4 regions of the Bacillus sp. UMB0893 genome follow, and region 3 is predicted to be linked to each of the others. Evidence: riboswitches for the same ligand, from Rfam matches in the RefSeq annotation. Region 3 holds a riboswitch; each other region holds the start of a gene.
What was found. Region 3 has a riboswitch for cobalamin ahead of CYJ36_RS06525 (cob(I)yrinic acid a,c-diamide adenosyltransferase). Riboswitches for the same ligand answer to the same signal wherever they lie in the genome.

Region 1: another riboswitch for cobalamin. It lies ahead of metE (5-methyltetrahydropteroyltriglutamate--homocysteine S-methyltransferase); the one in region 3 lies ahead of CYJ36_RS06525 (cob(I)yrinic acid a,c-diamide adenosyltransferase).
Region 2: another riboswitch for cobalamin. It lies ahead of CYJ36_RS15690 (DUF4430 domain-containing protein); the one in region 3 lies ahead of CYJ36_RS06525 (cob(I)yrinic acid a,c-diamide adenosyltransferase).
Region 4: another riboswitch for cobalamin. It lies ahead of CYJ36_RS12645 (ribonucleoside-diphosphate reductase subunit alpha); the one in region 3 lies ahead of CYJ36_RS06525 (cob(I)yrinic acid a,c-diamide adenosyltransferase).

What each region holds. Positions count from the first base shown of each region.
Region 1 covers NZ_PKLB01000002.1:338,230-345,720, reverse strand. Annotated here, with positions in the region: gene CYJ36_RS07350 (ATP-binding protein) at 1-267, opposite strand, end outside; gene CYJ36_RS07345 (GNAT family N-acetyltransferase) at 466-1,269, shown strand; cobalamin riboswitch at 1,514-1,718, shown strand; gene metE (5-methyltetrahydropteroyltriglutamate--homocysteine S-methyltransferase) at 1,869-4,148, shown strand; gene CYJ36_RS07335 (histidine phosphatase family protein) at 4,346-4,882, shown strand; gene CYJ36_RS07330 (peptide MFS transporter) at 4,923-6,416, opposite strand; gene CYJ36_RS07325 (TetR/AcrR family transcriptional regulator) at 6,701-7,309, shown strand; gene CYJ36_RS24630 (3D domain-containing protein) at 7,405-7,491, opposite strand, start outside.
Region 2 covers NZ_PKLB01000007.1:45,536-53,026, forward strand. Annotated here, with positions in the region: gene CYJ36_RS15670 (cytochrome c biogenesis protein ResB) at 1-560, shown strand, start outside; gene ccsB (c-type cytochrome biogenesis protein CcsB) at 580-1,755, shown strand; gene CYJ36_RS15680 (response regulator transcription factor) at 1,907-2,629, shown strand; gene CYJ36_RS15685 (ATP-binding protein) at 2,626-4,431, shown strand; cobalamin riboswitch at 4,521-4,721, shown strand; gene CYJ36_RS15690 (DUF4430 domain-containing protein) at 4,885-5,304, shown strand; gene CYJ36_RS15695 (ECF transporter S component) at 5,319-5,834, shown strand; gene CYJ36_RS15700 (cob(I)yrinic acid a,c-diamide adenosyltransferase) at 6,025-6,603, shown strand; gene sigX (RNA polymerase sigma factor SigX) at 6,719-7,255, shown strand; gene CYJ36_RS15710 (hypothetical protein) at 7,252-7,491, shown strand, end outside.
Region 3 covers NZ_PKLB01000002.1:172,995-180,485, forward strand. Annotated here, with positions in the region: gene CYJ36_RS06505 (FecCD family ABC transporter permease) at 1-335, opposite strand, end outside; gene CYJ36_RS06510 (ABC transporter substrate-binding protein) at 301-1,287, opposite strand; gene cobT (nicotinate-nucleotide--dimethylbenzimidazole phosphoribosyltransferase) at 1,304-2,377, opposite strand; gene CYJ36_RS06520 (cobyric acid synthase) at 2,374-3,924, opposite strand; gene CYJ36_RS06525 (cob(I)yrinic acid a,c-diamide adenosyltransferase) at 3,908-4,471, opposite strand; cobalamin riboswitch at 4,582-4,764, opposite strand; gene CYJ36_RS06530 (diphthine--ammonia ligase) at 4,841-5,614, opposite strand; gene CYJ36_RS06535 (M20 family metallo-hydrolase) at 5,735-6,991, opposite strand; gene CYJ36_RS06540 (hypothetical protein) at 7,204-7,479, shown strand.
Region 4 covers NZ_PKLB01000005.1:169,915-177,405, reverse strand. Annotated here, with positions in the region: gene CYJ36_RS12650 (ribonucleotide-diphosphate reductase subunit beta) at 393-1,436, opposite strand; gene CYJ36_RS12645 (ribonucleoside-diphosphate reductase subunit alpha) at 1,453-3,729, opposite strand; cobalamin riboswitch at 3,886-4,070, opposite strand; gene dat (D-amino-acid transaminase) at 4,273-5,136, shown strand; gene nhaC (Na+/H+ antiporter NhaC) at 5,364-6,755, opposite strand; gene CYJ36_RS24825 (methyl-accepting chemotaxis protein) at 6,994-7,491, opposite strand, start outside.

The DNA.
Region 1 (7,491 bases), 170 kb from region 3:
GAAAAGAACAAGCAAACCTGCCATCACAACGGTCGTAATGATGCCATTTCCTCCTATGATCACCCTGGTCGTAGTCGTAACAGCAAATAAAAAGATTCCGAGCGGATATCCACCGTACAATAACCCCATCACTAACGGAATTCTCCTGAAATCAAAGAAAAATTCATCTTCAATCTTAAATGGATAAAGCATGCTTAGAATGACCGCAAGAGCTGGCAATAAAGCAAATAACCATTTGTTCATTTTTTTGTTTGTCTCTTTTCTCATATACAACAGCTGTATAATCAACAGCGGGGAAAAAACGAGTAAAAAATTAAGTAATACGTCCTTCATATCCATTTCGCTTTCACCGTACCTGCATCAGTATAGGAAAATAAATCTATCTATTAAAATATATATCATATTCACTAGAGAATGATAGAATATTCTAAAAGACTTATAAAATCATAATCCAGGAGAGAATAAATGGGCCAACATTTTATAAAGCTGATAGATAAAGAAGAATACTCTCATGCAGCTGTGTTATTACAGACAGATCATGTCTTGAATGCCTTAATCATAGAAGACTTAACAGAAGAACATATGATGATTTACGGTCAATATCAGGAGGGCCATTTGAATGCTATTTTGATGATTTACCCAGAGAAAATCTATTATTACTGCGCAGTTCCAGATCTGCCATTGGGTGATTTTACAGTGATCATTCAGGAAAGCGGCATCCGGAAAATTGTTGGGAAAAAAGAAATAGTCGATCGCTTTAAAGATCACTTCAAAATGGATCTTGAAAGCGAATCCTGCATGCTTCGGTACAGCGGTTCCTATGATTTGCAATTTCCAAAAGGGGTCAAAAAGATTACCAGCCTTGAAGAGTGCAGGAGGCTATATGACTTGTTCATGGAGGTCGATGAATATAAAATGATTGGCCCGAATGAGGATTTCTTTGCCAGTGATCATTTTCAAAACATTGAATCAGGCAAATTAATAGTATTCTACCGGGAGGAAGAAGGAAAAATGGTGTCGACTGCTGGAGTTTTCATCGAAAGCAGTGAAACAGCGATTATTGTTGGTGTAGCTACTCCGCTCGTTTATCGCAGAAAGGGCTATGCATCAGACGTCATACAGGCGATCTGTCATGATCTGGCTGGAGAAAATAAGTCTATATATTTGTTTTATAACAACCCGGAAGCTGAAAATCTCTATAAGAATCTTGGATTCTATGAAGCTGCAAAGTGGAAGGTGCTAAGCATATCAGAAGAGTCCCTAAGCTGAAAATTCAATTGTAGTTTAGGAAATAATAAAAGGTAATAGATTGTGGAAAATAAAATAAAGTTATCTGCGTCGAGCTACCGCGCCAACCTCCCCGGCCAGAGCGGATCTGCCATGCCTGCGCTGACCAAGGCGCCTGCGCTTTTGTTCTGATGGTCTTAGTGTCAGATAATCTGCGATAAAATACTTGCACGAAAGCGAAACTTCAGATATGCTTAAAAACAATTATTCATTTATTTAAAAAATTTAATATTTTTAAGCGATAGGTGCTAATGGCAAGAAGAAGATTCTGTCTTAGCTTAAAAGGGAAGATCGGTGAAAATCCGACGCGGTCGCGCCACTGTAATGGGGAGAATTCTATAAGAGCCCACTGTTTTTCCGAATGAAAAATGGGAAGGGAATAGAATACAATGAACCTGAGTCAGGAGACCTGCCTATCGTATGCACTTCATGCCTACGCGAAATAGGGAGGGTGATGCGATATGTTGAAACCTGTCTTGTGTCTCAACACAAGTTAACTGTGTCCATCAAACTCTCTTCATGCAAGAGAGTTTTTTTATGCACATTGAAGTTGAGTAACGTTAAGAAATGGGGGAACGGCTATGAGCATTGTAAATTCAAATTTAGGCTATCCGAGAATTGGTGAAAAGAGAGAATGGAAAAAGACGCTTGAAACGTTCTGGAGAGGTGATTTATCCGAGGAGCAATTTGAACAATCCATGAAAGAAATCAGACTGACTCATTTGCAGAAGCAAAAGGATAATGGCATTAATCTCATTCCGATTGGAGATTTCAGTTATTACGATCATGTGTTGGATACGGCGGTCTTATTCGGCTTGATTCCAGAAAGATTTAAAGAGAAAGATGCCAATTCACTGCGTACATATTTTGAAATAGCCCGCGGAAGTAAAGAAGAAGTGGCAGCTGAAATGACAAAATGGTTTAACACAAACTATCATTATATTGTTCCTGAGCTTGATGAGTCAAAACCTAAGCTAACAAATAATCGGCTGCTGAAGCTATACCATGAGGCAAAAGAAGAACTGGGTATTAACGGCAAGCCTGTTATTGTAGGTCCGCTAACTTTAATCACTCTATCAAAAGGGACGAATAAGGAATCCGTCCTGGATAAACTAATTCCTCTCTATATCCAAGTGCTTCAGGACCTTGCAGATGCAGGTGCAGAATGGATTCAGATCGATGAACCTGTATTTGTAACACCAGCTGCAGATGCTTCTCTTTTTGCAAAAGCAAAAACTGTTTATGGAACCATTCGAAAAAAGGTAACAAAGACAAAGCTTCTTGTACAGACTTATTTTGAAACTGTTGACCACTTTAGCGAACTAGTTAGTCTGCCGGTAGATGGAATTGGTCTTGATTTTATTCATGACAGCGGAGCGTCGCTGGAAAAGCTGAAAACAGCTGGGTTTCCAAAGGATAAAGTACTTGCTGCAGGCATTATTGATGGACGAAATGTTTGGAAAGCGCCCCTTCAAAATACAGTAAAACTAGTAAACAGCATTCTAGAGACAGTTGACCGGGAACGATTGATCCTTCAGCCTTCATGCAGTCTTATTCATGTGCCGGTGACAGTCAAATCCGAAGAGAATCTTGATCATCTTGTCAAAGAAGGTCTTTCTTTTGCAGATGAAAAGCTTGCTGAACTAGAGCTTTTAACGAGATTTTTAAACTTTGAAGCTGAGGATGGAGCACTTTCCGATTACGATAAGGCGACTGAGAATTTATCTTCTTCTTCACTTAGAAACCAGATCGAAGTTGAGAAAGCGATGAAGCAGTTAGATACGTTCACAACTGAAAGACCCGAAGCTGAGCTTCGCAAAAAGCTTCAAAGCAAGCGATTTAACCTTCCGCTGCTGCCTACAACGACAATCGGGAGCTTTCCGCAAACAAAAGAGGTTCGTGCTGAACGGTTAAAATGGAGAAAAGGAGAACGTTCAGATGAGCAATATAATCATTATATAGAACAAGAAATAAAAAAATGGATTGATATTCAGGAAAATCTGGAATTAGACGTTTTTGTTCACGGAGAGTTTGAACGAACTGATATGGTAGAATTTTTTGGCGAAAAGTTAACTGGAATTGCGATTACAACGTTTGGCTGGGTTCAATCCTATGGCTCGCGGTGTGTCAGACCGCCAGTTATTTACGGAGATGTTTTACTTGAGGAGCCGATGACAGTAAAAGAAACCATTTTCGCTCAAAGTTTGACTGATAAACCAGTTAAAGGAATGCTGACGGGTCCTGTTACAATCTTAAACTGGTCATTCGTGCGAAATGATATTCCTAAAACGGATGTGCTCAACCAATTGTCGCTCAGTATCCGTAAAGAGGTTGAAGCTCTTGAACAGGCAGGAATTGCGATGATTCAAGTGGATGAACCTGCTATCCGCGAAGGTCTCCCATTAAAAACGCAGAACTGGGAGCAGTACTTATCAAATGCAGTAACAGCCTTTAAACGTTCAACTGCGTCCGTTCAGCCGGACACACAAATTCATACTCATATGTGTTATTCTAATTTTGAAGATATTATCGAAGCAATCGATGCTTTAGATGCAGATGTGATTTCGATTGAAACATCAAGAAGTCACGGTGAACTTATTGATTCTTTTGAGAAATACTCATATGAAAAAGGCATTGGACTTGGTGTCTATGATATTCATAGTCCGAGAGTGCCGACAGCAGAAGAGCTGGTCAAAAATATTGAAAGAGCCCTGCAAGTGTTAGATCCCGAGCTCTTTTGGGTCAACCCGGATTGCGGTTTAAAAACAAGGGGAATATCAGAAACTGTTGAAGCATTAAAAGTAATGGTTGAAGCAGCTAAAAGCTGCAGAGAAAAAGCTGGGAAAGCGGCAACTGTATAAGTAAAAAAGCAGCAGGGGTTAGAACCTGCTGCTTTTTTAAATTTATATTCCTAGCCTTTTTTGACATTTATAAAAAGGCCGTTAATTAATTCTAATTAACTGATTTCACCCTTTTTTCTATGCCGGGTTTTTCTTATAGAAGGGTTTTTAGAGAATATGCAGAATTTTTAAGTGAATAGAGAAGAGGGAAGCCGAACATGAAAATAGGATTGATCCGCCATTTTAAAGTGAAAAACAAACCGCCGCGTAAATGGATGACACCAACTGAACTGGACCAATGGTTTAGTGATTATGACACGTCAGATATTGAAATAGGAATAACAGAACCCTGTTCTGAATGGGATATATGCTATAGCAGTGACTTATTTAGAGCTGAAAAAACAGCGCAATCTATATATAAAGGAGAAATAATTACAGCTGAAGAATTAAGAGAAATTCCAGCTTATTCCCTGTTTCATGAGAAAATAAGACTTCCTTATTTTCTATGGATGGTTACGGTCAGAATAGCATGGCTTTTTAATCATAAATCACAGCTTGAGAGCAAAATAAATGCCAATAAAAGAGCTGAAGCCATTATTGATGTGATTTTATCGAAACAAAACAGGAATATTCTCATTGTAAGCCATGGGGGATTCATTCTTTTCATAAAAAGAGTCCTTTTGAAAAGAGGATTTAAAGGTCCTGGCATTCTGAGTCCAATAAACGGAAAGATGTATGTGTTTGAAAAGAAATAAAGCCTGTCCCGATAAGTGGGACAGGCTTTATTTAGGTGCCTTAACGAACACCTTTCATGTAACTTTGAATTTTAGGAGAAAGAATTAACATGAGAACTCCTAAAAGAACGGCAATACCGCCAATGACACCAAAATAGATCATTTCAGTTTCAGGCTTATAAAATTTAACAATTTGTGCGTTAATAGCTTGAGCAGATGCACTTGTCAGGAACCAAAGACTCATTGTCTGTGCTGAGAATGCAGCAGGAGCAAGCTTTGTCGTTGTAGATAGCCCAACTGGTGATAGGCAAAGCTCTCCAAGCACTACCAGGAAGAAGCTAAGTACGAGCCATAATGGGTTAGTCAGTGTATCTGTACCGTTCACGTATGCAGGAATAATCATAATCAAGAATGATAAACCGGCAAAAAACAATCCAAACGCAAATTTTTTCGATGTAGATGGCTGACGGTTGCCAAGCTTTACCCAAAGCCAAGCAAACACTGGCGCCAGGAAGACAACAAATAATGGATTTAACGATTGAAAAAATGATGATGGAATTTCGAAACCGCCAAATGTTAAATCAGTACGAGTATCAGCATAAGCTCCAAGAATAGTAGCACCCTGTTCCTGAATCGCCCAGAACACCATTGCCGCAATGAACAACGGAATATAAGCGATTAAACGAGAACGTTCAACATCTGTTGACTTAGGGCTGTTGTACATCACAATGAAGTATACCGTCGGGATTAGAATACCTAAGATACTAATTATGAATGTGAATTTAGAGATTGTCAGATAGCCGGTAGTAATTGAAATTGCGCCTAAGATAACAATGACGGCAAGTCCAATAGCTAATCTTCCGAAAACTTTCTTTCTCTCAGCAGGAGTCAGGGGATTCGGAACGGCAGTACCTGCCAATCCAAGGTTTTTCTTTTTCGTCAGCAAGAAGACGACTAATCCTAAGAACATACCTACAGCAGCTACACCAAAACCAAGATGGAAATTGTACTTTTGGCCAATTGTACCTACAATTAGCGGTGCAAGCAGTCCGCCCAAGTTGATCCCCATGTAGAAAATACTGAATCCAGAGTCGCGGCGGTTATCATCTTTACTGTAAAGATCACCAACGATATTTGAAATATTTGGTTTAAGCAATCCTGTACCGATTACGATGAAGAACATCGACACGAAGAACGCTGAAATACTTCCTGGGAAAGCAAGTATGATATGACCAAGCATAATGAGAACTCCACCATAAAAAACGGTGCGCGAATTCCCGAGCAATCTGTCAGAAATCCAGCCTCCGATGATTCCGGACATATAAACGAGGGAACCATAGATCGACATAATGGAAAGAGCAGTAGTCTGATCAAGACCAAGTCCGCCATCTTTCATGGAATAATACATATAATACAGTAGAATAGCTCTCATCCCATAATAAGAAAAACGTTCCCAGAATTCTGTGAAGAACAGGGTGAATAGTCCTTTAGGATGACCGAAAAAACCTTTTTGCGGTACACTTTGAACAATTTTATCTTTGTCAATCATTGACATGATGCAAGAAGCCTCCTTTTTACCATGTATAATAATACTACTATTAAAATTGAATTGTCAAAAAAAATGAGAGAAAATGCTATTCTATATGTTTTTTTAATATAATTTAACAAAAATAACAAATACACCAAAAAAATATTTATACATCAGCTGCTTTTCATTTTTTTTATAAGAAAAGCTCGAAATCAGGAGAGTTCAAAGTCAATAAACTTCAATTTCGGACATGATTCTCCTTTACAAACCATTGGTCTGTTTTCTACAATGTAGAAAGGAGGCATAAAAAGATGAAACAATTCGAAAAAAGAGTCCGTTCTGAAAAAATCCTGCTGGAAGCAACTTCAGCTCTAATAGTAGAAATCGGTTGTGCCAAAACGACACTTGCTCAGATCATGAAGCGAACAGGACTGTCGAAAGGGGCAATCTATCACTATATAAAAAGCAAAGACGAACTTCTCGCAAAAGTCCTTGAAACCAGAATTCATGAAACAAATGACCGATTTTTTGAGAGGATGGGCAGAAACAAACAAAAGATGGAGGATCCAATTAACGTTCTATCGGAGAGTTTTGAGGCGCTTCATCATCCAACGAACATTGCAAACCAAATCCTGATGTATTTTATAGGAAGGAAGGATCAGCCTGAAGCAATGAATGCACTTCGTGAATTTGATGAATGGATGTACGAGTTTTCTAAGCTTTGGATACGTTCAGGGCAGAAAAACGGTGTCATCAGTGATCAAATTGATGCCGATCAGACCTCTGAGCTCTTCGTCCTGATGTCATCAGGGTTTCGAATGAGAAGAGTACATAGCGATGACGACTTTTCTTTCCAGACAAGTCAATTTTCGTCTTTTATGAAAGATATATTTAAAGAAAGTCCTGTTTTAATGAAATAATCTTTATATTGAAATTATTGTTTGTACTAATACTTCAGATTTGATAGATAGATAGAAAGACAAAAAAAGAGAACCAGATAAGTTCTCTTTTTCTATTAATCCAGTATTTCAATCTTTACCGTTTTACGGCCCCATTTTCTTGCTTCTGCACTGTTTGGCATCAGAACATCAATCTTGTGATT
Region 2 (7,491 bases), on a different contig from region 3:
TAGACAAAGAGACAGAAGAAAACTTCGGCCAGCTGACGATTGACCTGCTCGACCCGCAAAAGGATTTTGATTTGGGCAATGGCTATAAAGTTGAAGTAGCGAGCTACCTCCCTGATTTCTATTTTAACAGCGAGGGTGAACCGGCTACGAAAACAAGAATTCCTGATAATCCTGCCTTTGTTTTTAAAATGATTTCACCTGATAATCCTAAAGGGGAGACAAGCTTTGTCGCCATTCAGCAAACGATTGAGCCGAATGAGGACAATCAGCTGAAAATGAAGTTTGAAGGGGTTGAAACGAAGAATTTATCAGCCCTTACCGTTCGGAAAGACAACACACTTTGGTTTCTTGGACTTGGCGGAGCCATTTTCATGATTGGAGTTACTCAAGGTATGTATTGGAACCATCGCCGCATTTGGATCAGACGCAGCGGAGAAGGCATTCTTTTAGCCGGACATACGAATAAAAACTGGTATGGCATTAAAAATGAGATTGATTCTGTGCTTGAAGGAACGATGATTGAAAAGCCGATCGATCAGTCAGACGAGAAAAAAGACTAGTCATAGAGGAGGAAAAGGTGTGGCGGCTTTAAGCAGTAATTTGCTATTTGCAGCTTTCATTTTATATTTGACTGCGACATTTCTCTTTGGCGGAGCGATTCGCGATAAGAGAAAGGAATACAAAAAGCCAAGTAAATGGGCGTCTGCAGGTATTGCTATCACCATTCTGGCTTTTGCAGCACAAGTTGGCTATTTTATTACAAGATGGATTGCTTCTGGACATGCTCCGGTCAGTAATCTATTTGAATTTACTACATTCTTTGGCATGATGCTTGTTCTTGCATTCATAGTTCTCTACTTTATTTATAAAGTATCCATTTTAGGACTTTTTACACTGCCGGTTGCATTGCTGCTGATTGCTTATGCCAGTATGTTTCCGACAGATATCTCACCATTGATTCCTGCTCTTCAAAGTAGCTGGCTTCATATTCATGTAACAACAGCTGCACTTGGACAGGCGATTCTCGCCATAAGCTTTATTGCAGGTGTGATTTACCTGATCAGAGCAGTAGATCAGACAAAAAACTCTAAGAAAACATTCTGGCTGGAAGTTGTCATGTATACACTTGTTGCTACTATTGCCTTTATAGCCATTACCAGTACCTTCAGATTAATGGACTATGAAGCAGTTTATAAATGGACCGACAAAAATGAGCAGAATTCTGAAATGGTTTATAATATGCCGGCCCTGGTAGGACCGCATCAAGGTGAACTTTTAACAGAAGGCAAAATGGAAGCTTTCTTTGAAGTTCCCGCTTTAATTTCTGCCAGAAAGTTAAATACCGTAATCTGGTCTATCGGCACTGGCTTACTATTATACGGAGCGATCCGTTTAATCCTGAGAAAGAGAATCTCAGCTTTCCTTCAGCCTCTCACGAGAAATGTCAATCTTGATTTAGTAGATGAAATCGGGTATCGATCCGTAACGATTGGCTTTCCGGTCTTCACATTGGGCGCTCTAATATTTGCAATGATTTGGGCGCAAATTGCATGGACCCGCTTTTGGGGCTGGGATCCTAAAGAAGTCTGGGCTCTTATCACATGGCTGTTCTATGCTGCGTACTTGCATTTGCGTCTTTCAAAAGGCTGGCAAGGCGAGAAATCAGCCTGGCTTGCAGTTATCGGGTTTGCAATCATCATGTTTAACTTGATATTTGTCAATCTTGTCATTGCCGGATTGCATTCCTACGCTTAGGCGCCACTAAAGCTAGTAAAAACAGTAAAGTCTTATTATAAGTTTCACTTCATGACACTTCTTACATTTAAAAGAAAGCCTTCACTCCATATAAAGTGAAGGTTTTTTGGTAAGATAATCATATAGGATAATTCGGAGGAGGAGACACACGATGGAAAATAACAATAACTATAAAATTCTGGTCGTTGATGACGAGGATCGAATTAGAAGACTTTTAAAAATGTACTTAGAGAGAGAAAACTACCAAATTGAAGAAGCAGACAACGGCAATGATGCCCTTGAAATGGCTTTGTCAGCTGAATATGACTTAATTCTGCTTGATTTGATGATGCCTGGTATGGATGGGATTGAAGTCTGCCGCCAGCTGCGCCTGAAAAAAGCGACGCCTATCATCATGCTGACAGCAAAGGGTGAGGAAGTAAACAGAGTCCAAGGCTTTGAAGTCGGCACAGATGACTACATTGTGAAGCCTTTCAGCCCTAGAGAAGTTGTCTTGAGAGTAAAAGCTCTGCTAAGAAGATCATCAACAACCTCTTTCCTGAAAACAGAAACGAAAGCGAAGAATGTGATTGTTTTTCCTCATCTATCAATTGATCATGACGCACACCGTGTGACAGCAGACGGCAAAGAAGTGAGTTTAACTCCAAAAGAGTATGAATTGCTGTATTTCCTCGCGAAAACACCTGATAAAGTTTATGACCGCGAAAAATTATTAAAAGAAGTGTGGCAATATGAATTTTTTGGTGATTTAAGAACGGTAGACACCCATGTAAAACGCCTGAGAGAAAAATTAAGCAAAGTTTCGCCTGATGCAGCCTCCATGATCGTAACTGTATGGGGAGTAGGCTACAAATTTGAGGTCGGCAGTGAATGATGTTTTGGAAAAGTGTAGTCGGTAAACTCTGGTTTACCATTTTATTGCTCGTTTCATTTGTTTTATTTATACTGACTGTTTTGCTTCTTGAATTTATGGAGAATTACCATGTAGGGGAAGCCGAGCGTGAACTGACGCAGCTTGCTAATAAAATATCGGTAATTTTAGAAAGCCACGAAGATCAGGACCTGGCACGTTCGATTTCTTGGGAACTTGCAGATGAACTGACAAGCATTATTATTGTTGAGGATGAGAATCGATACTGGTTTTCTCCCGAAAAATATGAAAGCACCCCGACTTTCGAAATGCAGGATATACAAAATGACAAAGAACTGTCAAAAGTGTTTTCAGATCAAAAAAATGTAAGCAAGCTTGCGGAACTGTCTGAAGAAGAAAAATTGAATACGGCTAATAATGATGAAGTGCTGGTCGTAGGTGTACCATATGAACGTAAGAATGGAGAATATGGCGCTGTATTTATGTCGCAATCCCTCCTTGCAGTTCATGAAACAACAAAGAATACGACAAAGTATATTTTGCTTGCTGCCGGAATTGCGATCATTTTGACAACCATTTTCGCCTTTTTTCTCTCAACAAGAATCACTTATCCGCTTAGAAAAATGCGTGAAGTGACACAAGAGCTGACAAGAGGGAAATTTGATACAAAGGTGCCGATTTTAAGTCATGATGAGATTGGCGAACTTGCCATAGCCTTTAATCAAATGGGCCGACAGCTTAAATTCAACATTAATGCGCTCAATCAGGAAAAAGAGCACCTGACAAGCATTTTAAGCAGTATGGCAGACGGCGTAATCACGCTCAACATTGATGGCACGATTCTTGTAACAAATCCTCCTGCGGAACGGTTTTTACAGGCATGGTATTACGAGCAAAAAATGCAAATCAATGAAGGTGAGGAAATTCCGCCAGAAGCAAAAGAATTATTTCAGCGAGTGGTCAATACGGAGAAAGAGCATATCGTGGAAGTGAATTTGCAGGGCAGAAGCTGGGTCATGGTTATGAGTCCGCTATATAACCAGTCATATGTCCGCGGTGCGGTTGCGGTCCTCAGAGATATGACTGAGGAGAGAAGACTGGATAAGCTGAGGAAAGACTTTATTGCGAATGTCAGTCATGAGCTAAGAACACCGATTGCGATGCTTCAAGGATACAGCGAAGCCATTGTAGACGATATAGCAAGTTCTGAAGAGGAAAAGAAAGAAATTGCTCAAGTCATTTACGATGAGTCACTTCGTATGGGAAGACTCGTGAACGATCTTCTTGACCTCGCCCGAATGGAAGCTGGACATATTACTCTAAATTATGAGGAAATCTCCATCCATGAATTTATAGAAAAAATTAATCGTAAATTTCAGGGGCTGGCAAAGGATAAGAAAATTTCTTTATCCTCATCTGTCATCTTAGTTGAGCCGGAATTTGTGCTTGATCCTGACAAGATTGAACAAGTCCTTACCAATTTAGTTGATAATGCCATTAGACATACGCTTGAAGGCGGTTCTGTCGAAATTCATGTACAGAGTGTGTCTCACGGAATAAAAATCGATGTGAAGGATACCGGTACAGGAATTGTGGAGGAAGATTTGCCATTTGTGTTTGAACGATTTTATAAAGCAGATAAAGCAAGAACAAGAGGCCGTTCTGGAACTGGTTTGGGTCTTGCGATTGCAAAAAATATCGTAGATGCACATTTAGGAACGATAACAGTGCACAGCAAAGTAAATGAAGGCACAACCTTCAGCTTCTATCTGCCACGAAAAAGCGATGATTCTGAAAGAATGTGACGAAAATTCTTGTTTCATAAGGAACACCGTCTGAATTTTCTGTTGAAGCTGTGAGGATTTTTTTGTAAAATAATACTGAATTAACATAATTAAATATTTTGAGATATAGGTGCTTGCCGCTTAATAGGGAATCAGGTGAAAAGCCTGAACTGTCCCCGCAACTGTATTTGCCGACGACCTGAAAATATCCACTGTATAATCCAATGGCATAGCTATGCTGTTTGTTGTATGGGAAGGATCAGTTAGAATGAAGCAATAGTCAGTAGACCTGCCTAATCTCTTACAAAGTTTGTATTCTTCGGGGGTTGAGCATAGAGACGGCAAGATTCTGTCTTTGCATTCACCTTCAGAATCTTCATATGCCGTTTTTAAGCCCATCCTCCAAGATGGGCTTTTTCATTTTTTGTTTTAAGCTATACAATATAGATGGATACATAAAAGGAGAGATTGTTTGTGAAAAAGGTTTTTGGGTTACTAGGAATATTACTTTTAATGGTAATGGGGGCTTGTGCAAATACTGCAGAAGAGCCTAAAAAAGAAACATCAAATTCAGAGCAGGCAGCTGAAAATAAGGAAACAGCTGAAGAAACAAAAGCCACTGTTGCCTTGACTAAAAACAATATGGAAGAGGAAGTCGATTCAAAAGAAGTTGCCATCAAAGAAGGACAGACTCTTATGGATGTCATGAAAGAAAACTTTGAAGTGGAAGAAGCCGGGGGTTTTATTAACGGCATCGATGGAATCAAGGCTAGCGAGAGCGAAAAAACATACTGGCATCTTGTCGTTAATGGTGAAGATGCGATGACAGGTGCAAATGAAATCGAGCTTAAAGATGGAGATAAAATAGAATTTGATTTAAGAAATTATGAGTAAGCCGGGAGCTCAGAATGACGACTAGAAGAATCAGTCTGCTTTCGTTATTGATAGCATTATCAGTGATAGGGAGACTGGCATTTCAATTTGTTCCAAACATCCAGCCAATGACCGCCATCATCATCATTACTTCGATTTTGATTGGTCCTATTAACGGAATCATCGTAGCTGTATTAGGCTGCTTCGTCAGTAATTTGCTGCTCGGTATGGGAATGTGGACGATCTGGCAAATGCTGGCCTGGGGCGCGGTTGCATTGATCTCAGGTGTTTTAGGGAAATATATTACATCAAAAAGACTCTTTGTTTTTACACCAGTTGCCGTGCTGTCTGGATATTTCTTTGGATTTGTTGTGTCTCTGAATATGTTTGTTTTAACAGAAAATGGTTTAGCTTATTATCTGGCGGGATTGCCATTTGATACAGCGCATGCAATTGGAAATGGCATCTTCTTTATCGTGCTGTACCCTGTCATGTACAAAACGTTTCAGTATTTCTTGAATAAAAAGGATTTTGGCATAACTATGCAGTAAACTTAAAAGAGCGACGTGTCGCTCTTTTCTTATATAAAAGCTCTGTTCGCATTGATTGTTGCTTTGCCTGTGGTTATTGCATAAGCACTGCCGTAACTAGTGTAAAAAGTCTAAAACCCGATTTTTTACTCACTTGCAAAAGCTACAATGTTTACGAAAAGAGCCTATAAAAATAAAGGGGCTGTTTTAAATGAACTTATATACACGAACCGGCGATAAAGGAAAAACAAGCATTATAGGAGGACGGGTCGATAAAGATGATTTAAGAGTCGAAGCATACGGCACAATTGATGAAGTCAATTCATTTGTAGGACTTGCGATGACATGGCTTCAGGGGGGAAACCTGATTGATCTGTATCATGAATTTGAAAAGATACAGCATGAGCTATTTGATTGCGGCAGCGATCTCGCCGTTATTCATGGCAAGCAGAAACATCCGTATAAAACAACGGCTGACATGGTTGCATTTCTGGAAGAAAGAATTGATCAATATACCGCAGAAGCACCTCCATTACAGCGTTTTATCCTTCCAGGCGGCACACAGGCAGCATCGGCTATTCACATCGCAAGAACAGTAGCAAGACGTGCAGAACGGTGCATTGTATCCTTGCAGAAGCAAACAGAGATTAATGATCAAGTTTTAACCTACATGAATAGGCTCTCAGACTATTTCTTTGCAGCTGCAAGAGTGGCAAATGCACGGCTCGGTTCTAAAGATGTCGAATACGAAAGAAGCGCAATCGTTTTTACAAAGCCCAAACAGTCATAAAAAAGTTGGAAAATGAGGAAGGCAGCACCTTCCTTTTTGTTTTGCGTCATTATATAGTTAAAGTTGTAACTTTTTAACTAAAAAATCGACTAATTGTTTGATCGGGGGTTCATTCATGGAAGAGGCCTTTCAGAGAATCTATGAAAAGTATCACCAGGATATTTTTCAGTTCTTATTTTATATGGTGAAAAATCGTGAGCAGGCTGAAGACCTCGTTCAAGAAGTATATATACGCATTTTAAAATCTTACGACAGTTTTGAAGGCAGAAGCAGTGAAAAAACATGGATTCTTTCTATTTCACGTCATGTCGCCATCGACTGGTTTCGGAAGCAAAAAAACTTGAAGCAGCGAATTCTTGAGAAATTTGACTGGGATCGTCAGCAAATCCAGGATGTTCAGCCTCTGCCGGATGAAGTAGCTGCACAAAACGAAGAAATGCAGCAAATCTACCATTCACTTGATAGATGTACTGTCGATCAGCGCTCTGTCATTATTTTGCGCTATCTTCAGGGGTTGTCTATCGCAGAGACGGCTTCAGCTCTTAAATGGACGGAAAGTAAAGTGAAAACAACTCAGCACCGTGCATTAAAAGCATTAAAAAATCATTTAATTGACAACACTGAGAGAAAGGAGGAGATCATAAAAGGATGAATAAAAAGAATTGGAATGAAGATCAGCTCGTCAATGCCCTAAAACAGCTGCCGTCCATTAAGGATCAGCGAACTTCATCTGAAATTTTTGCTCATATTTCAGAAAAAGAAACAAAGCACAAGAAGGGGAAGGTATGGATAACGCCTGCTTTCGCCAGTGTTGCCGCACTTTTTATTCTATTATTAATGTCACCTTACTTCTTAAATCAATTTCAATCAAATGAGAGCAATAAATCA
Region 3 (7,491 bases):
GATGAAACACCAATTGTATAAGGGTCTGCAAGCGGATTCTGCAGCAGGCCCTGAAAGGCAGCACCGGCAAGTGATAAAGAAGCTCCTACAAAAAAAGCGAGCAGCACTCTAGAAAACCGTATTTCCCAAATGATCATCTCTGTGCTTTGTTCTCCTTGATACAGCTGGATATTGAGTATTTTGCCTGCAATAATTTTGAAAATATCAGGGACGGTTACAGAAACCGCCCCAATAAATACTGCTATGATCATACTGGTGATTGCAAAGACTGCTGAAAATAGAATCAGCAATCGATTCTTATTACTTGAAAATATCTGGATAAATGAGTTTCCCAAGCTCCTCAACTCCAGCTGCTAAACGCGGGCCAGGACGAGTAACCATATCGCTGTCTACGTCAAATACCTGTTTATTTTGAACAGCTTTTACTTCCTTCCATCCGCTGCGGTTCAGGACTTGATCAGCAGGATTTTCTACGTAATAACCATATGTTGTTACGATTACATCAGGATTGCTGCTCACGGTTTTTTCTTCGTCCATTTTCACCCAGCCTTCTTCTGCTTTTGCGACATTATCAGCATGAATTATTTCAAGCATTTCATTCATAAATGTCCCCTTGCCTGTAGTAAAGATATCCGGCTGAGGAGAGACCTCAATCCAAACGCGTTTTTGTTCTTTGACTGCTTCTGCTTTTTTCTTAATGACTTCGACTTTTTTATTCATGTCCAAAATGATTTCATCTGCTTTATCTAAAGTTCCAGTGGCTTTCCCTACTGTTCGGATTGCTGTATAAACCTGCTCAAATGAATTTTGTGAGCCAACAATAAAAACTTTGATTCCTGCTGCTTCAAACTGCTTAATGATTTCTCCATGATTTTGGGCATGGTAATCCTGTAAAAAAGCTACATCTGGCTGCAATGCTAAAATTTTCTCTGCATTTAAGTCCTGTGCTCCAACTTTTTCTTTCTCTAATGCAGCTTTAGGATAGTTATCGTAATCTGAAACACCAACTATCTCTTGTTCAAGGCCAAGTGCAAAAAGAATTTCTGTCGTGCTTGGCAGCAATGATACGATTTTTTCAGGCTTTTCTTCTAACGTTACCTCTTTCCCAATATCATCTGTAACGGTAACCGGATAGGCCTGTTCCTTGCTTTTTGACTGCTCAGTCTGGTCCACGCTCTTACTTGCTTCTTTAGTTTCTTCTCCCTGGGTGCAGCCAGTTAAAATCCCCGCTAATAAAACCATAATTAGTGCAAAAATACTAAAATATTTACCGAAAATCGTTTTCATTCATAATTCCCGCCTTTTATTTAATTGTCTCTTTCTTTTCTGCAATGCTTTCCTTTGACACACCTGCATGATCAAAGGTCGCCATTTCCTTTACCATTTTTGTGGCAGCTTCAACTAAAGGATATGCCAGTACTGCCCCGCTGCCTTCACCAAGCCTCATATCTAAAGAGAGAAGCGGCTTTTTTCCTAATAAATTGAGAACATGAAGATGTCCAGGTTCAACCGATAGATGACCTGCAATCAAGTAATCCCGCAAATGGTCATTTAGTTTTGATGCAATGAGGGCAGATGTTGTGCAAATAAAACCGTCTAATAGAATCGGAATCTTTTTCGATGCCGCAAAAAGCATTGCTCCAGCCATTGCGCCAATTTCAAAACCTCCAACCTTAGAAAGAACGTCTATCGGGTCATTGGCATTAGGTTTTAAAAAGTGAAGCGCTTTGTTAATGACCTCTGCTTTGTGTGCAACTTGCTTTGATTGGATGCCTGTTCCTGTCCCTGTGAGCTCTTCTGCAGGCAATCCGCTGAATGCTGCTGCGACTGCACTGCTTGATGCCGTATTACCAATCCCCATTTCTCCAACAATTAAAAGCTTTGCTCCTTTTTCAATCATGGCTTTTGCACTTTCCATGCCAGCTTCTAGCGAACGAATAGCATCCATTCTTGTCATGGCAGGTTCAATGGCAAAATTCTTTGTTCCATAGCCAATCTTTACTGAGTGAACACCAGGGATGTCAGCTTTTACTCCAACATCGACAATTTCTAATAAGCCATTCACATGCTTTGTAAATACATTGATGGCTGCTCCCCCGCTTAAAAAATTCATCACCATTTGAGCTGTGACCTCTTGAGGATAGGCAGAAACACCTTCCTCTGCAACACCATGGTCGGCTGCAAAGACGATGACTCCAGGAGGCGATACTTCAGGAATAAGGCTTGCCGTGATTTCTGACAGCTGCACTGCAACCTTTTCAATTGCTCCAAGACTATTAACCGGTTTAGTTAACGTATTTATGTGTTTAAATGCTTCAGATCCTTTTTGTTTATTTACTGGCTTTATTGCAGCAATTAGCTTAAATATATCAGTCACTGGTTTTTCACCTCCTTAAACGTTTTCATCATTTCATAAATGGTTTTCATATTAATAGAACTTCTAACGTGATCGGCCAGTCTGTCAAACTCGTTTTCCTTGAATTGACGGAAACGGAGCGAGCGCTCAATCGGAATTAAACCCTTTTTCACGCGAAGATTATTTAAATAGACTCCTCTAAACTCATCGTTATGGAAAACATCATGCAAATACGTACCGATTACTTGTCCATTATGAAGCGAGCAGCCTTCATTTTCACCTGAAAGAACGGAAAAGGGTTCGGTGGGCTGGAGCGTTTCCGATTGTCCCATATGTATTTCATATCCAGTTAAAGGGAGGCTTTCATAATCTTTTATGGCACAAATTCCTTCTGATCGGATTGTTTTCTTTTCAGCAAATAATGTTGTTTGAATAGGGAAAATACCGATTGCGTCAAGCTCTTGATAAATGGATTCAATGCCATTTGGATCAATCAGTTTATCCCCGAGCATTTGAAAGCCTCCGCAGATTCCTGCGATATAGATTCCTTTTTTGAAAGAAGAATTTATTTTTTCAAGGAGCCCTGTTTGCTGTAAAAACAATAAATCTTCTGCCGTGTTTTTTGTTCCCGGAAGAATAATGCAATCCGGATTTCCAAACTGCGAAGCTTTTTTTACAAACCTGATATTTACATCTGGCTCCAGTCTTAATGGATCAATATCTGTAAAGTTAGACATTCTTGGGTAAGAGAGAACCGCAATATCCAGCTCAGCCTCATTATTTGTTCCTTGCGAATACTGGTTTAGCACTAGTGAATCTTCACCATCAATTTCAAGATCAGGCAAAAATGGAATCACCCCAAGCACAGGAAGACCAGTATACTCCTCAAACCAGTCTAGTCCAGGCTGAAGCAATGATAGATCACCTCTGAATTTATTGATGACGACTCCAGTCACCCGCTTTCGGTCTTCTGGAGAAAGAAGCTGGAGTGTTCCTACGAGACTGGCAAAGACGCCGCCTTTATCAATATCGCCAATTAGGATCACAGGAGCATCTGAAAGAGCTGCGACTCTCATATTTACGAGCTCGCGATCATTTAAATTGATTTCAGCAGGAGAACCAGCCCCTTCAATAACGATAACTTCATAGTCTTTTGATAGATTTAGAAGTGACTCTTTAATCGCACGCAAACCTATTTGAAAAAAATCTTCTCTATACTGGGCAGCTTTCATATTGGCAAATGGCTTCCCATGAAAAACCACTTGGGATTCCATTTCTTTGGAAGGCTTGATCAAAATAGGGTTCATATCGGTCGTAGCTTCAATAGCAGCCGCTTCCGCCTGCACACCCTGGGCTCTGCCAATTTCTTTGCCATCTTTCGTAATATAAGAGTTTAAGGCCATATTTTGTGATTTGAAAGGTGCTGTTTTAAATCCGTCTTGATAAAAAATTCGGCAAAGTGCAGTGACCAGCATGCTTTTACCGGCATCGGAGTGTGTGCCCTGTATCATCAGCTTCATTGTTTTAGAAAGACCTTGTTCATCCGAAGCCTCAATATTCAATCCCATAAATCGCCTCTACACCTTCATCATAGTAGTGCTTTTCCACATTGATCACAGACACAAGGTCAGCGATCTCCTTTATTTCGTCTTTTGCATCTCTTCCTGTAAGAACAACATGAACATGTGGAGGACGATTTTTAATCGTATGTATGACTTCCTCAATCGGCAGTACATCATTTATCGGAAAAGTATGTATCGCCAGTGCATTATTGATTTCATCGAGAATGACGAGATTATACTTCCCGCACATAATTTTTTCCTTAGCAAGATTCCATGCAGATTTTAACGCTTGCCGGTGCTCATCAGGTGTTTTTGTCCATGTAAATCCAACGCCGAGCTGATGGATTTCTGCACCGTTTAGTTTTTCAAGTACATTTTTTTCTCCATAGGTTCTATCAGGTGATTTAATAAATTGCAGCATGGAGACTTTCATATCTCTTCCAATCGCCCGAACGGCAAGTCCAATGGCTGCCGTAGTTTTACCTTTGCCATTCCCCGTATAAACAAGTATTCTTCCATTTTGATCATTCACTGTTACCCATCCATCTCCCATCTTTTAATAATAAATATAAAAAAGACCTTGAACTGAAGTCAGTCAAGGCCTTTAATAAGCTAAATAAAACGCACAATAAGGGTTCCTGACTTATTCTTCCCACCGAAAAACAAGCAAAAACTTTAAAAGCAGGTCTCCTGGCTTCACGCTTCATTTCCGTTTGACCCTTCCCGACTCTTCAAGTCAGTGGGCATTTCAAACGAATCTGCGTTTACAGTAGCGGGGGCTGCACCGGATTTTCACCGGTTTCCCTATTATCCTAGCAATTAGGCACTTTTAAAGAATCATATTTTTTTGTTCATTGTAATCTATTCATCTGGAAATGTCATCAAATTCTTTTTTGCCTTCCAAAAGAATATCTGATTCAGGTTATTTAGAGATCATTGTTAAATCCTCAAGCTCGAGGCGCGTTGTTGTCTCCATTTGAAGTTTCTCTCCAAATCTCAGTTCAATCGTCTTTTTAAATAATGGCCCATCAAACACAAAGGTATGATACTCACCTGCCTCACCCATAGGACATATCGGCTGTGAGTGCATTCTTTCGATTAGTTCCTGATCAATTTCCTTGCCAAGCCATGTATCATCAAGCACATCATTCTGAGTTCTTATGATGACTGCTTTATATCCGCTGTTTGCAAATGCTTGAAGAGCTTGCGCTGCTTCCTTTTTCTCCATCCATAGCGGGTAAAGTGCTTCTACTCCCGCTGAGTCTGTAACCTTTTCTCCCCAGGTGCGGTGTTCATCTAGATATAAATCCCCGAAAGCTGCACTTGTAAGGCTGTATTTTTTCTTCAAGTGTTTAAGTGCGTCTATAAAACTCTGCGTATATCCTTCAAATGTGCATTCTATGAAATGGACCGGAATTCCTAATGCCTCGCTTTGAAACTGTATGGCTTCCATTTTTTCTCCATGGCCAAACGTTCTTCCGATCTCTGCTGGTACAGTTGTTATTAGACAAACAATCTCATGACCTTGTTGTATAAGCTTATGGAGCGCCATACAGCCATCTTTGCCGCCGCTCCATGATAGAGCGATTTTTTTTACCATCCTATTCATCACATCACTTTCAATAGTTGGATCATTCATTTTCTTCGTTAAATTCACGTTTGAATTCAGCTGTTTTATCGATAGCCTAATCTTCATAATAGTATCTCAATATTCCTATGTAAAGAATCTAACAAACAAAAATCGTCAGCTCCTATTAAATACTAGGATACCGACGATTATTGTCTGCAGATAAAGATGCCGCAAAATGATAAGAGGCTATTCGTTATCAAGCGCTATTTTTATTGCTGTCCGATACAAAAGTTCTGCACCAAGTGAGATATCTTCCATTGTTGAATACTCTTTTGGATTATGGCTAATCCCGTCTTTACATCGAACAAAGATCATTCCATATTCACATTCGTAGGACATGGCCAGTGAATCGTGAAAGGGTCCGCTCATTAATTCAATTGGTTTTAATCCCATTTCACTGCTTTCGTTCCTCATGACTTGCATAATTCTTTCAGAACAATATCGGGGTTCACTATTTGTATCTTCAATAATTTTATAGGTTAAATCATGGTATTCTGCTATGTCATGTATTTTTTTTCTTAATTTCTCTTCCATTTGATTCCGTCTTTCAATCTCAATATCTCTTAAGTCAATGGTGAATTGGACCTTCTCTGGAATAATGTTTCTGGAGTCAGGAAATATGTTCATGCTTCCAACTGTACCGACTGTTGGTGCTTCCACATCCTGGCCCGCTAATTCATTAAGGGCAACAACAATTTTGGCTGCACCAACTAACGCATCCTGCCGCATATGCATTGGTACAGATCCTGCATGTCCAGCGAAACCTTCTAATTCCACAGTCAGCCATAATGGTCCAGAAATTCCAGTTACAATTCCAACTGGTGTTTTTTTCGCTTCAAGGATCGGACCTTGTTCAATATGCATTTCAAGAAAAGCAGAAATACTTCCTGCCGGATACTCTGATTCCATAAACTTTCTCGGATCACAGCCGAAATCCTCCAATGCTTGCCTTCTGGTGATTCCATTTTTATCTTTCCGTTCCAATTCACCCTCTTCCAGTTTTCCGAGCATTCCTCTAACGCCGAACAACCCTTTATTAAAGCGGCATCCTTCCTCATCACAAAAAGCAACAATTTCAATCGGCATATTTGGCAAGATGTTTAGCTCTTGCATTCTTTGAACAGCTTCAAGTGCGCCTAATACACCAATGACTCCATCAAATCTGCCAGCATAAGGCTGTGAGTCAATATGTGAACCGAGCATTAAAATGGGGGCTTCAGAATTTCTTCCCTCTAATCGGCCGATCAGGTTTCCAAAATGATCTATTCTGGCGGTTAAACCTGCGTCTTCCATCCACTGTTTGACTGTTTCAACGGCTTGCTTATCCTCTTTTGATAAAGCTAGTCTGCAGACACCTGTCTCACTGATTTTTCCTATTTGTGAGAGAGTATGTATTCTTTGTTCCAGCCTTGCTTTATTTATTATCTGTGTTTTTTCTGCCATAGAAATCCCCTTTCCGTACAGTTGATAGAATATTCTATCTTAATAGTACCCGAAAATACCGTCATTTTACATGTTTCGTTATGTCAGATCATATAAGATGAGATTTAACATTTTGTCTAATTCCTTGATTTATTAGTCGTTCATTGTACTTTTGGAAGGATAAATATAGAATAGTATTTATAACTAAGCGGCCACTGGAGGTCTTTTTGAGAATGAAAGCAAGATATGAACTTAATCACATGAATTTAACTCTCAGCAATGTCACATTGCGGGATGCTGCAGACAGCTATGTTCTGCTGAAAGCTGCAGATGAAAATAATAATGAAGTAACAATAAAGCTATCGCATCATCAGGCAGAATTTCTTGAAGCGGAATTTAAAGATTTAAATCGAAGAAGAAAAAGCCATACTTCGGATTCATCGTTGAAAACTGAGGATGAAGATGACTCTTATAATCTTTTTAATAGCGAATTTTTTAATGAGGAATGAAATAATTTTAAA
Region 4 (7,491 bases), on a different contig from region 3:
AGTTATTGATCACTATAATATAAATGCCTATATTTAGAGATATTGTTGCAACAAACGACAGCATTCATCTATAAAAATACGGGCAAAAATCAGCATTCAACAAATTGTACATGATTTTTCTTTTCAACAAAGCGAACAAAATAGATAAAAGCGTATGTATCAAACATACGCTTTTACCTCTGAAAGTGAAAAAGCGCTCCGCGGTCAGAACGGATCTGACATAAAAGTCAAAACCGGACTTTTTTGCAAGGCCTTATCTGCCTGTCAGAACTGATCAAGCCGCTTGCGCTTTTCATCCTATATAGAATAACGAAACAAAGTCGATTTTGTATCACTTTTCACTGAAAAAAGTGCAAAAAAAAACCGCCTGAAATAGACGGTTCATTCTTTGCTTATAGGTCATCAAAGCCGTTATCGATAGAATTTACTTTTGTATACTGTCTTGATTTTTGTTCAAAGAAATCGGATTTTCCGAGATCCACTTCCTCATATGCTTTAATCCATTTCAACGGGTTTGTGCGGTTTTCTTCGAAAGGGCGATCGAACCCAAGCTGGTTGCATCTGACGTTTGCATAAAATTTAATATAATCTTCAACATCTTTCATATGAATGCCGTCGATTTTGCTGCCGATAATAAATCGGCCCCATTCAATTTCAAGATGGGCAGCTTCTATGAAGGTATCTCTAACAAATGCTGCGAGTTCCTCAGTATGGTACTCAGGATACTCACGGAGAATCTCTTTAAAAATTTTCACAAACAAATCAACATGAATTTGCTCATCTCGATTAATGTAATTGATCATTGTACTCGTTGCGACCATTTTTTGATTGCGGGCAAGGTTATAAAAGTATGCAAATCCTGAGTAGAAGAATAACCCTTCAAGAATGACATCGTATACGATGGATTTCAGCAGGCTTTCGACATTCGGATTTTCAGCAAAAGTCTGATAGCCGTTTGTTACAAATTCATTCCGTTTTCTTAAAGTAGGCTCGCTTCTCCAATATTCAAACACTTCATCCTGTACGTGCTTAGGAACGATACTTGATAAAACATAGGAATAAGAGTGGTTATGGATGACTTCTTGCTGTGCTAGCATGATCATTAATGCGTTAATGCTTGAATCCGTAATATAATCAGCTACTTTACCCGCATAGTCTGTCTGTATGCTGTCAAGCAGGGCAAGCAATCCGATAATCTTCAGGAATGCATCTTTTTCATCCTCTGATAATTGAGGGAATTGTTTAATATCACCGGACATATTAATTTCAAACGGCGTCCAGAAGTTTGCCAGCATTTTTTTATATTTTGCGTAAGCCCACGGATAAGACACATCGTCCCAATTTAACACATTTGAGCTGCTGCCGTTAATGATGGCAGTGGAACGATTTGGCGCCTCTGCATCCATGATTGCGCGTACTTTTAATGAGTGTGTCATCTATTTATCTCTCCTTTTAGCTTGCACAAGATTCACAGTCTTCAATGGCGCTTGAAGTGGAACGGACATAGTAAGTCGTTTTTAAACCAGCTTTCCATGCCGATAAATGCAGGTTCAGCAAATCCTTGGCTTTTATCGTGTTTTGTACATAAAAGTTAAATGAAACGGATTGATCGATATGTTTCTGTCTGGCAGCATTTTGTTTAATGCTCCACATTTGATCAATGAAATAGGCTGATTTATAGAACCAGGTTGTTTCAGCGTTTAGATCTGGTGCCGTAACTGGTATTTTATAATCCTTTTTCTCTTCTGCGTACATTTTTTGGAAAATCGGATCGATGCTTGCTGTACTGCCCGCAAGAATAGAAGTAGAAGCATTCGGAGCAACTGCCATTAAATAGCCATTGCGAAGCCCATTTTCCATGACTTGCTGCTTTAATTCATCCCACGGCAAATTTCCTGATGAATAATTTCTGCTTTCAAAATACTCGCCGCTATGCCATTTTGAACCTTCGAATACTGGATAGGATCCTTTTTCTGCAGCAAGGTTCATGCTTGCCTGGATGGTATAGAATGCGATCTCTTCATATAATTTGTCCGCATAGCGAACAGCTTCATCGTCTTCCCATTTCAAGCGTTTTAAAGCAAGCAGGTGATGCCAGCCGAATGTTCCCAGTCCAACTGCACGGTATTTTTGATTTGTCAGTTTAGCCTGCATAACAGGGATGTCATTTAAATCAATGACATTATCGAGCATTCTGACCTGTATGGCAATGAGACGCTCTAAGACTTCATCTGTGGCTGCTCTTGCCAGGTTAATAGATGATAAGTTGCAGACAACAAAGTCTCCAGGTGTTTTAACTGTGATGATTTTGCCGTCTTCTGTATATTGTTCATCCATCGTTGTTGCACTTTGATTTTGGGTAATTTCCGTACAAAGGTTGCTGCAATAAACCATGCCTTTATGGGAATTGGGATTGCTGCGGTTGACCTCATCACGATAGAACATGAACGGCGTACCTGATTCAAGCTGGCCTTTCATGATGCCTTTCATAATATCGATGGCCGGGACCGTTTCTTTTGATAGATCAGGATGGTTGACGCATTCCCAATATTTTTCGCGGAATGAACCAAAACCTTTCCCTTCATCGTAGAAATCTTCTAATGAAAAGCCCATTACTTTTCGGACTTCATGCGGGTCGAATAAATGCCATTCGCCTCGGTTTTCAGCCTGTTCCATGAAAAGATCAGGTAAGCATACTCCCGTAAATAAATCGTGTGTTCTTAAGCGTTCATCTCCATTGTTCAGCTTAGAATCAAGGAATGAGAAAATATCTTTATGCCAAACGTCCAAGTAGACGGCAATAGCTCCTTTCCTTTGGCCAAGCTGATCAACACTGACGGCTGTGTTGTTAAGCTGCTTCATCCATGGAATGACTCCGGAGGACACCCCTTTAAAGCCTTTAATATCACTTCCGCGGCTGCGGATTTTTCCTAAGTAAACTCCGATGCCGCCGCCTGATTTAGACAGATTGGCAATATCTGTATTGCTGTCAAAAATGCCTTGCAGACTATCATCTACTGTATCTATAAAACAGCTTGATAGCTGTCCAACAGGCTTTCCGGCATTTGACAATGTTGGTGTGGCAACCGTCATATAAAGATTGCTGAGTGCCCAGTAGGCTTCTTTAACAAGATGCAGGCGGTGCTCTGTTTTTTCTTTTGCCATTAGTGTCATGGCAATGACAAGATAGCGTTCCTGAGGCAATTCGTATATTTTTTTATCAAAATCTCTTGCTAAATAGCGATCAGACAAGGTGCGAAGGCCAATGTATGTAAAAAGCCTGTCTTTTTCAGGCTGAATGATTGCAGACAGATTTTCAATTTCCTCGGCGGAATATGCTTGCAGCAGGAGAGAGCTATAAATTCCTTTTTTCGACAAGGTTTCTACTAAATTTAAAAATGATCCATATCCTTCTGACTGTCCGCGATTGACTGCTGCTTCCCTATATAGCTTTCTTAAATAAATACGCGCACAAAAGTAAGTCCATTGCGGCTCGTGTTCGCTAATATTGGAAAGTCCCTCTAAGATTAGAAGATTAGTAATTTGAGCAGTGGCATAAGTGTCGCGTCCTTCTATGCTCTGTATAATTCTAGTGCTGTAAGCATCCAGGTCAAGCTCTGGAAAGTCTTGTCCGATTTCATCTATGAAATCTTTTAATCGTTGTTCAGAAAATGGAGCTTGTTCAAGAGTCAGTTCATTAAAAATAACAGTTGCCGTTTTGGTTGCCATGTGACATCCTCCTCACAAAATAAGAAAAAGCGGAAAGCCGCTGAATTTCTGTAAAAAAAAATCCGCTCAGGGACATGAGCGGATCAAACGATAGAATAAAAGGGTGTATTCCTATTATTAACCATCGTTTCATTTCCTCAATCCCCGAAGAATTCGAAACTAAAGCAAGTAATTGGCAGGTCTCCTGACTTGTGATCATTCTGTGCTGAGTCCTTCCCATACTTAAATCTCGTATAGTGGTATTCCCAGTTCGTCACACTTACAGTTGCGGGGACAGTTCCGGATTCTCACCGGATTCCCTTTTAAGCCATAAAAATGGCACCTTCGCTTGCTGTTGTTTTTCAATATGTAGTATGTTTGTTTTTTATTAATATCAATATGTTGTGTTGTTGGCTATTATTATCATAATGGACAGCTAAAGAAATTTCAACAGAAATTTTTTAGAACTTTAAATAAAAATTGAAAATTGTTTTACAGACCAACGTGTTTCATCATAACATAAAGAGAGGAAGTTTATCATTAATTAACAAAGGAGCCTTTAACATGTACATACTTTTAAACGGTGAATTCAAGCAGAAAAATGAAGTTTCCATTGATTTTGAAGACAGAGGCTATCAGTTTGGTGACGGTGTGTACGAGGTGATTCGAGTATACAATGGCACATTTTTTGCTATGAAAGAGCATATGGAACGATTCGTGAGAAGTGCAAACGAAATTAAGATCGCACTTCCACTGTCAGAAGAAGAGCTTTCAGTGCAGTTAAATGAGCTCCTTTTGAAAAATCAGGTGCAAGATGGAGCAGTCTACATGCAAATTACTCGAGGCGTAACAGGGAGGAAGCACCTTTTCCCAGGAAAAGACGTTAAGCCTCAAATTGTGGCTTATCCCATTCCTTGTTCAAAGCCTGTATCAGAGCAGGAAAAAGGAATTAAATTGCATTTGATGGAGGATGTCCGCTGGCTCCGATGCGACATAAAAAGTTTGAATTTACTTGGGAATGTTCTTGCCAAGCAGGAAGCATTTGAAAAAGGGGCATATGAAGCGCTGCTGCACCGGAGTGAGCATATAACGGAAGGATCTTCATCCAATTTTTACGGAATAAGGGACGGAGTAGTTTATACTCATCCTGCTAATAACTTGATCTTGAATGGCATCACACGAATGAAAGTCGTTGAGCTGTGTGAAAAAAACGGTTTAAAGCTTATCGAAGAAATGATCAAAGTAGAAGATCTTGTAAATCTTGATGAAGCTTTTATTACTTCAACAACAAGTGAAGTCATTCCTGTTATTGAGGTTGACTCAACGAAAGTCGGTAAGGGAGTACCTGGGCCGGTAACGAGGGAGCTTCAGCGGCTGTTTGAGGATATGATAATAAATGAAGAGAAAGTATTTGGAAAAGGCATTTAGGTATTTATTTTCCAATTAGAAAAACCGCTTGAAAACGTTCAAGCGGTTTTTTCTGATTTTATCGTATAGGAAATTATAAAAGGTATTAGTTGTGGATAATGAAATAAAGTTATCTGCTTCCAGCTCCGTCGCCTAACTCACTGTGAAAAAGACATTTGCTCAGGAGAAGGCAAAAGTGCAATTCCTATTTTCTTCGCGAGCTGACCAAGTCGCCTCCGCTTTTGTGCTTAGGCTGCCATTATTTGTTCAGCCTTTCTTCTATCAGGAAGAAACCCGAACAATATGCTGAACAAAGGTGAAAGATATAAGAAAAAGGCAAATGGGATGTACTGGATAACGTCAACACCAAGAGTCTGAGCGAAAAAGGCTCCGCTTACTCCCCATGGAATTAAAGGGTTAACGAGTGTGCCTCCATCCTCAAGAGATCTAGATAGATATTTTTTATTAATATTGTATTTTTCATAAACTCCCTTGAAGGATTGACCGGGAATGAAGATGGATAGGTATTGCTCACCTGTAACCAAATTGACTCCTACCGAAGAAGACACTGTTGCAAGGATAAGCTGACCTTTTGTTTTTATCCGCTGTATCAATCCGTTCAAAAGTGTTTGAATCAGCTGCAGCGTGTCCATTAACCCTCCTAAAGCAAAGGCAATCATGATAAGGGAGATGGACCACATCATTGATTGTAGTCCGCCGCGATTCAGCATATTTTGAACCGTTTCTTGTTCGATGCTGAACGCTGTACCGTTTTGCAGCACGTTCAAGAATTGGGCAAAAGTAGCTTGATCTTGAAATAACAGTCCAGTGGCGCCGGCTGTTGCAATGCCAACTGCAAGTGCAGGAATGACAGGAACTCTTGTCATTGCAAGAACTATGACAATAATGGGTGAGATTAACGTCCAGGCACTAATTTGAACATGCTGCTGCATCACTGAAATAATTTCTTCAATATTAGCCAGCGTTGCCGCATTTACGGTTAAAGTGGTTCCTAAGTACCAAAAAAGAAATGCTGTAATCAAAAAGGCAGGAATTGTTGTTTTTGACATATGCTGAATGTGAGTGAAAATATTGACTGATGCTACACCGGATGAAAAGTTTGTAGTATCAGACATTGGTGACATTTTATCTCCGAAGCACGCTCCGCAAATAACGGCTCCCGCGGCCCATTCAACTGGAATACCTGCTGCAATGGCGACTCCCATGAGAGCGACTCCAACAGTACTTACTGTTGTAAAGCTGCTTCCGACCAATGAAGAAATAATGGTACAGCAAATGAGCGAGAGGATGAGCAGCGAACCTGGTTCAATGAGGTTTAACGCATAAACCATGACTGTGGGAATGGTTCCGCTGAACATCCAGGCGCCAATTAAAATTCCTATTAACGCTAGAATGATAATAGGCTGAACACCAGACTGGACTCCTTTTACAAGTCCTGCTTCGATCTCTTTCCAGGAAAACTTGTAAATGAGAGCAATTCCGCTTAATAGGACGAGACAAAGCATAAGCGGCAAATGCGGCTCAGTTTTTAAATAAAATAAACTGATTAATATAATGGCAATCATAGATATAAATATCATGACAGAAGCTGCAAATGAAACAGTTTTAGGATGATTCATGATTTGTAATTCCTTCCTTTTGTGCTTAAACGCTTTTATGCTTTTGTGCATAAAAGTATTATATCAATCTATTAATTATTGTCAACTGGTGAAAATAGTTAATGGAAGAGAAGTGACAGTTCTTTGATTGTAAATAGAGAGAGTTTTGAGATAAACTGAATCTAGGGTGACCGGCTTTTGATAGTTTCTTAAAAAAATAAAAGAACCCTGTTCAAAAGATAAACAGGGTTCTTGGCAATTAAATATTTTTCGAAAGCATTTCAAGGCTTTCAGCTGTATCGTTTATTTGGGAAATGGAATTCGTAACTTCATCTATAACAGCAGTGAAGTTTACTAGTTCAGTCTGTGTTTTTTCACTTTGCATTTTATTGTTATTCATAATGTGAACGACAGAATCAAAAAACTGGTTCATTTTATTTGTTTGCTCCGCACCTTTTGAAGTTAGACGGGCAACTTCATCAACTGATCCTGATATGCTGTCAATTTGCGAATGGATTTCAGATATTAAGCTTGAAACTCCCTGAACGGAATTCTTTGTTTCCTCCGCAAGCTTTCTGACTTCACTGGCCACAACTGCAAAGCCTTTGCCATATTCACCGGCACGTGCAGATTCAATTGCAGCATTTAATGCAAGAAGGTTCGTCTGTTCTGCAATCGAGGTTACGATAGAAACAACGTGATTAATTTTCTCTGAAGTTTGTTCAAGTGACTTCATTTTGTGTGAAATGTTTTCTGT